3 regions of the Kitasatospora sp. NPDC101183 genome follow, and region 3 is predicted to be linked to each of the others. Evidence: riboswitches for the same ligand, from Rfam matches in the RefSeq annotation. Region 3 holds a riboswitch; each other region holds the start of a gene.
What was found. Region 3 has a riboswitch for thiamine pyrophosphate ahead of thiC (phosphomethylpyrimidine synthase ThiC). Riboswitches for the same ligand answer to the same signal wherever they lie in the genome.

Region 1: another riboswitch for thiamine pyrophosphate. It lies ahead of ACIRRS_RS13565 (purine-cytosine permease family protein); the one in region 3 lies ahead of thiC (phosphomethylpyrimidine synthase ThiC).
Region 2: another riboswitch for thiamine pyrophosphate. It lies ahead of thiO (glycine oxidase ThiO); the one in region 3 lies ahead of thiC (phosphomethylpyrimidine synthase ThiC).

What each region holds. Positions count from the first base shown of each region.
Region 1 is NZ_JBIWOW010000008.1:224,743-226,999, reverse strand. It holds gene ACIRRS_RS13570 (S1C family serine protease) at 1-809, opposite strand, end outside; TPP riboswitch at 1,043-1,190, shown strand; gene ACIRRS_RS13565 (purine-cytosine permease family protein) at 1,183-2,257, shown strand, end outside.
Region 2 is NZ_JBIWOW010000016.1:217,508-219,764, forward strand. It holds gene thiO (glycine oxidase ThiO) at 1-904, opposite strand, end outside; TPP riboswitch at 899-1,011, opposite strand; gene ACIRRS_RS23810 (NAD(P)/FAD-dependent oxidoreductase) at 1,086-2,257, shown strand, end outside.
Region 3 is NZ_JBIWOW010000035.1:42,022-44,278, forward strand. It holds gene thiC (phosphomethylpyrimidine synthase ThiC) at 1-1,233, opposite strand, end outside; TPP riboswitch at 1,229-1,363, opposite strand; gene ACIRRS_RS34240 (DUF5326 family protein) at 1,554-1,754, opposite strand; gene tenA (thiaminase II) at 1,968-2,257, opposite strand, start outside.

The sequences.
Region 1 (2,257 bases), on a different contig from region 3:
GCGGCGATCAGGGCCACCAGGCCGCCGCGCTTCTTCCCGGGACCGGACGGCCCGGACGGACCGTTCGGGCCGCCGGGGTACTCGGCCGGGTAGCCGAGCGGGCCCTGCGGGCCGCCGGGGTGACCCGCGCCGCCGTGGGTGGCGTCGGGGCCGGGGCCCCAGCCGCCGAGCGGCTGGCCTGCGCCGAACGGGTGGTGCCCGTGCGCGGCCGGCGCGACGGGGGCGGCGGGCGCGACGCCGTACGGCTCCTGCGCTCCGGCGGCCGGGACGCCGTGGGTCGGGGTGGCGTACGGGTTGCCGACCGGCGGCAGCGCCGGGGCGGGCACGGGTGCGGGCGGCACGGCCGGCGGGGGCGCATCGAGGTACCCGGTGACCGGGTCGACGGCGGGCGCCTCTGCCACAGGAGCGGCGAGGGGAGCGGGCTCGGCCACGGGCGCCTCCGGCGCCGGGACCTTGGTGAAGGCCACGGTGGGCTTGTGCCCGCCGTCCGCCGGGACGGATTCCTCGGCGGCCGGGTCCGGCACGCGACTGAACACCATCGTCGCGTTGTGCCCGCCGTCCGCCGGAGCACCGTCCTCGGGCACAACGGCCTCAACGGCCTCAACGGCCTCAGCGGCGTCGGCGGCCTCAGCGGCTCCGGCCACCGGCTCGGCCGCGTCGGCCGCCGGGTCCGGGACGCGGCTGAAGGCCATGGTCGGCTTGTGCCCGCCCTGAGCAGGGGCGTCGGGAGCGGCACCGTCCGCTCCCAGACCGCCCGAGGGCTGCTCCCCCTGCGACCCGGTGGGCCCAACCTCGCGCTCGGTGCTCACGGACGACCTCCATAGCTGACAGAACCAAGGACCATAGTTTTTCGTACGGCCGATTCGATCGCCGTAAGGACCTCACTGAAGAACTCATAAGAATCCTTAACCGGCGCCGACCTGCAAGGACGGAGGACCGACGGCCGGAGGTTCCCCCACCCCCGCCGGACCCGCCCACCATGCGGACCGCGCACCCCCTGGCCTTGGCGTTCACCCCCCTGCCGGTTAGCCTGTCGCTCCACGAACTGACACGCGGGAGCTTGGACCCACCAGGCTGAGAGTGCGCATGTCGACCGTACGCCACGGCACCGTCGGCGAACCGTCGAGGGGGCGCTGACCGCCGGAACCTGTCCGGGTAATGCCGGCGTAGGGAGTATCGGCCATGCCGCCCGCTTCGTCATCCTCTTCTTCCGACGCGCCCGCGTCCAAGGAATTCCCCTCCGCGACGGACGTCCTGGAGCGCGACGGGCGCCAGGAGGCCCCGCTCGTCCTCGACACCGAGCCGCCGCGCACCCTGCGCTTCCGGGACCACTTCGCGCTCTGGATGAACCTGGGCGTCAGCCTGATCGGCTTCTCCACCGCCGCCACCGTGCTCGGCACCAAGGGCAGCGAGATGTCGCTGGCCGCCGCCGTGACGGCGATCGTCGTCGGCACGGCCGTCGGCACCGCGATGCTCGGCGTGGCCTCGCTGATCGGCGCCCGCACCGGCGCGCCCGCGATGGCCAACCTGCGCGGCCTGTTCGGCACCCGGCTGTCCTACCTGCCGACGGTGCTGAACATCGTCCAGTGCGTCGGCTGGGGCGTGTTCGAGCTGCTGACCATCGCGGCGAGCGCGCAGACCGTCGCCCACACCACCGACTACCGCTGGCTGTTCGTGCTGCTCGCGGGCGCGCTGACCACCGCGCTGACGATCTGGCCGCTGGGCTCGATCGCCGTGCTGCGCCGCTTCGTCGCCGGGGCCGTCGCGGTGGCGATGGTCTACTTCACCGTCCAGCTGGGCCGCCAGGGCGTGCCGGACCCGGGCGCGGGCAACTGGCACGGCTTCCTCGGCGCGACGGACGCGATGATCGCGGTGTCGATCTCCTTCGTCCCGCTGGCCGCCGACTACACCCGGCACTCGCGCACCCCGCGCTCGGCGTTCTGGGGCAGCTTCTCCGGCTACACGATCGCCCAGGTCTGGTGCTACGTCCTCGGCCTGATGGCGCTGCTCCAGTCGGACGGGGACCCGAACCGGATCTTCGACTCCTTCCTCGGCGTCTGGGCCGGCTGGCTGTTCCTGCTGGTGCTGGTGCTGCGCGAGACCGACCAGTCCTTCGCCAACGTGTACTCCACCGCGATGTCCGTGCAGAACCTGCTGCCGAAGGTGGACCGCCGGGTGCTCAGCGGCCTGATCGGCGTGCTGATCACCGTGCTGGCGCTGCGGATCGACCGCTTCACCGACACCTACAGCAACTTCC
Region 2 (2,257 bases), on a different contig from region 3:
CGCGCAGGAGTTCGTACACGCCGCCGGCGGTGACGGTGGTGTCGTAGCCCTGCTCCTCGCTGGTCGCCCCGATCACCAGCTCGCCGTTCTCGCGCGGGACGACGTACAGGTGTTGGCCGCGCACGACGGCGCGGACGTTGCGGGACAGGAACGGCCGGTACGCCTCCGGGACGCGCAGGCGCAGGATCTGGCCCTTGACGGGGCGGATCGCGGGCAGCACCCCCTCCGGCAGGCCCGGCAGCAGGTGGCTGCGCGGCCCGGCGGCGAGGACGACCCGCTCGGCCGTCACGGTCTCGCCGGTGCTCAGGCGGGCGCCGATCGCGCGACCGCCTTCGACCAGCAACTCGACGGCTTCGGCCCGGTGGAGCAGGACGCCCGCGCGCTCGCAGGCGGCGTACAGGGCCTTCAGCAGGCGGCGGGGATCGACCTGGTGGTCGTCCGCCGCGTACAGGGCGCCGCGCACGCCGGGGGCGAGCATCGGCTCCAGGCGGCGGGCCTCGCGGCCGGTGAGCCAGCTGGAGTCCAGACCCAGGCGCTGGTGGAAGGCGTGCAGGTCGCGCAGTTCCTCGCGGTCGTCGGAGTCCAGGGCGACGGCGATCGTGCCGCAGCGGCGGTAGCCGGTGTCCAGGCCGCCGCTCGCCTCGGTGAGTTCGGCGGCGAAGGCCGCGTAGCGCGCGTTCGAGGCCGTGTTCAGGCGCAGCAGCGGCTCCTCGCCGTACTGGACCTCGGTGACCGGCGCGAGCATCCCGGCCGCGACACCGGCGGCGCCGTGGCCGTGCTCGGGGTCGACCACGATCACGTGCCCCGCTCCGCGCCGCGCCGCGCGCCAGGCGACGGCGAGGCCGATGATGCCTCCGCCGATCACCAGCACCTCGGTGTGGGCACCCTTCAGCAAGCGTGACAAGGCTGCTCTTCTCCCTTCGCCGGTATGACCCGGATCAGGTTCGGACGGTCGCAGGCCGTGCCAGCCCGCCTCTCAGCCCGGTTCGCCGGGCTCCCGTGTGGTGCTCCCACCTTAACGCCGGGCCTCGCCCCACCCGAAGGCCCCGGGAGGGGGGACGGTGGCGCTGGGTACAGTGACGGGCGTGGTGGAGCTGAGCGGAACTGAGCGGATCGTGGTTGTTGTCGGGGCCGGGCTGGCCGGGGCGCAGTGCGTCCTGAAGCTGCGGCAGGGCGGCTGGGCGGGGCGGATCCTGCTGGTGGGGGAGGAGCCGCACGCGCCGTACGACCGGCCGCCGCTGTCCAAGGACGTCCTGCTCGGCAAGGCCGACGCCACCACCCTCGACGTGGACTACGACGCCCTCGGCGTCGAGCTGCTCCTCGGCCGCCGCGCCACCGGCCTCACCCCCGGCACCCTGCACACCGACGCCGGGGACCTCCCGTACGACGCCCTGGTGATCGCCACCGGCGCCGTGCCCCGCGCCCTGCCCGGCGCGGACCGGGCCCACCTGCTGCACACCCTCGACGACGCCCTCGCCCTGCGCGCCCTGCTGCGCCCGGGCCGCCGCCTGGTGCTGGTCGGCGCGGGCTGGATCGGCGCCGAGGTGGCCACGGCCGCCCGGCAGGCGGGCTGCGAGGTGACGGTGGTCGAGGCCGGGCCGGCCCCGCTGCCCGGGGCGCTGCCCACGGAGGTCGGCGCGGCGATGACCGCCTGGTACGCCGAGGCCGGGGTCGACCTGCGCTGCGGCGTCGGCGTGGAGGCCGTCGAGCCGGGCGCCGTCCGGCTGGCGGACGGCTCGCACCTGCCCGCGGACGAGGTGGTCGTCGGCATCGGCGCCCGCCCCGCCACCGGCTGGCTGGCCGGCTCCCTGGCCGAGGGCCTCGACCTGGACGCGACCGGCGCGATCCTCGTGGACGGGCGGCTGCGCACCGGCCTGCCCGGCGTCTTCGCGGCGGGGGACTGCGTCAGCTACCCCTCCGCCCGCTCCGGCGCCCGGCTGGCCGTCCAGCACTGGGACCACGCGCTGCACTCCGGCGACGCGGTGGCCGCCGCCGTGCTCGGCGAGGAGGCGGCGCCGTACGACCCGGTGCCGTACTTCTGGTCCGAGCAGTTCGGGCGGATGGTCCAGTACGCGGGCCGGCACGCCGAGGGCGACGAGCTGCTGTGGCGCGGCGGCCCGCAGGACGCCTCCTGGTCGGTGCTGTGGCTGCGCGGGGGCGTCCTCAGCGCCCTGCTCACCGTGGACCGCCCGCGCGACCTCACCCAGGGCCGCAAGCTGATCGAGCGCGGCACGGCGCTGGACCCGGCCCTCGCCGC
Region 3 (2,257 bases):
GATCTTGTGCATCGGGACGTGGCCCGGGCCCTCGATCATCACCTGGACGTCGCGCCCGCGGGCGATCCGGCCGAGCTCGCCGAGGGTCTGCAGCTCGGCGAACTGCGCCTCGTCGTTGGCGTCGGCGATGGAGCCGGGGCGCAGCCCGTCACCGAGGGAGAAGGTGACGTCGTAGGCGGCGAGGATGTCGCAGAGCTCCTCGAAGTTGGTGTAGAGGAAGTTCTCCTTGTGGTGCGCGAGGCACCAGGCCGCCATGATCGAGCCGCCGCGCGAGACGATGCCCGTCTTGCGGCGCGCGGTGAGCGGGACGTAGCGCAGCAGCACGCCCGCGTGGACGGTCATGTAGTCGACGCCCTGCTCGCACTGCTCGATGATCGTGTCGCGGTAGACGTCCCAGCTGAGCTCCTCGGCCCGGCCGTCGACCTTCTCCAGGGCCTGGTAGAGCGGCACGGTGCCGATCGGCACAGGGGAGTTGCGCAGGATCCACTCGCGGGTGGTGTGGATGTTGCGGCCGGTGGAGAGGTCCATGACGGTGTCGGCGCCCCAGCGGGTGGCCCAGGTCATCTTCTCCACCTCCTCCTCGATCGAGGAGGTGACGGCGGAGTTGCCGATGTTGGCGTTGATCTTCACCAGGAAGTCGGTGCCGATGATCGCCGGCTCGACCTCCGGGTGGTTCACGTTGACCGGGATGACGGCCCGGCCGCGGGCGACCTCGGCGCGCACGAACTCCGGCTCCAGGCCCTCGCGCAGGGCGACGAACTCCATCTCCGGCGTCACTACGCCCCGCTTGGCGTAGGCGAGTTGGGTGACGGCGACACCGTCGCGGCCGCGCAGCGGGCGGCGCGGGCGGCCGGGGAAGACGGCGTCGAGGTTGCGCAGGTCGCCGCCGCGCGGGGAGGTGTGCCGGATGCCGTCGTCCTCGGGGCGCGCCTCGCGGCCGTCGTACTCCTCGACGTCGCCGCGCTGGCGGATCCACGCGTCGCGCAGGGGCGGGAGGCCTCGGCGCACGTCGGCCTCGTAGGCCGGGTCGGTGTACGGGCCGGAGGTGTCGTACAGCGGGACGGTCCGGCCGTTGGTGAGGACCACCTCGCGGTACGGGACGCGCAGGTCGGGGCGGGAACCCTCGCGGTGGGCCTTGCGCCAGGCCGGGGTGGGGTAGCCGGTGCCGGAACTGTCGGGGGTGGTGGTCCCCGCGCGCCGGGCAGACTGCGGCTGTGCTTCGAACGTGGTCATCGGACCTCATACTCCCTACGCCGGCATTACCCGGTCAGGTTCCTGCGGTCGACGCAGCGTTCGGTCCGTCCGTCGACGGTCCGGTCAGCGCCCTCTCAGCCCGGTGCTCCGAGCTCCCGCGTCGCAGGCGGTGTTGCCTGCACATGACGCCCAACACCGTAGCGAGCCGATCCCCACAGGTCCAGACGGCGAACAGAACGGCGAACGGAACAGCGAACGGAACAGCGGACGGAACGGCGGACGGCTCCAGCGACGCCCGAGGCCCGGCTCCCCGGGTGCGGGGGCCGGGCCTCAGGGGCGCGGTCGGTCGGGCCGGCGGCTCAGCTCTTGGCCGCCTTCTTCACCAGGACGACCACGGCGGCGGCGATGCCGACCACCACCAGCAGCTTGATCACGATGCTCAGCACCGCGCCGACGATGCCGAACACGAAGCCGATGATGTTCCAGGCCAGGATCAGCACCAGCACCGGAACGACGATGTTGCGCACCCAGGAGGGCAGCGACTTCCAGAACTCAGCCATGTCGGTTCCTCTTCTCCCCTCGGGCCGGCTGCCGTCCGGTGCCGCATCCCGCTTGCTTTCGGTACTTCGATCGTACGGTGACACTTGCGCCGGAACGAGGCCCAACGGCCCGGAGAGAACCCCGATATCACCCCGACCCCGGCCCCCGGGGTGACCCCCGACGAACACCCCGAGAACGGGCCCGCGAGCCCGTGACGACGGCCCCCGCGCAGGTCAGACCGGCCAGCGCTCCCCGCGCCAGGCCGCGTCCCAGAACATCCACTCGTACCGCGAGGTGGTCGTGAAGTGCTCGACCATCCGGCGCCGTTCGGCCTCGGACAGTTCCTCCCCGATCCGGTCGGTGAGCGCCAGCACCCGCCGCACCACCGACTGGAAGGCCTCGTCCCCGTACGTCGCGATCCACTTGGCGTACAGCGGGTCGGGGGAGCCCTGGGCGAGCAGCGCCTCGCCGACCCGGGCGTAGATCCAGTAGCAGGGCAGCACCGCGCCGAGCGCCTCGGCGA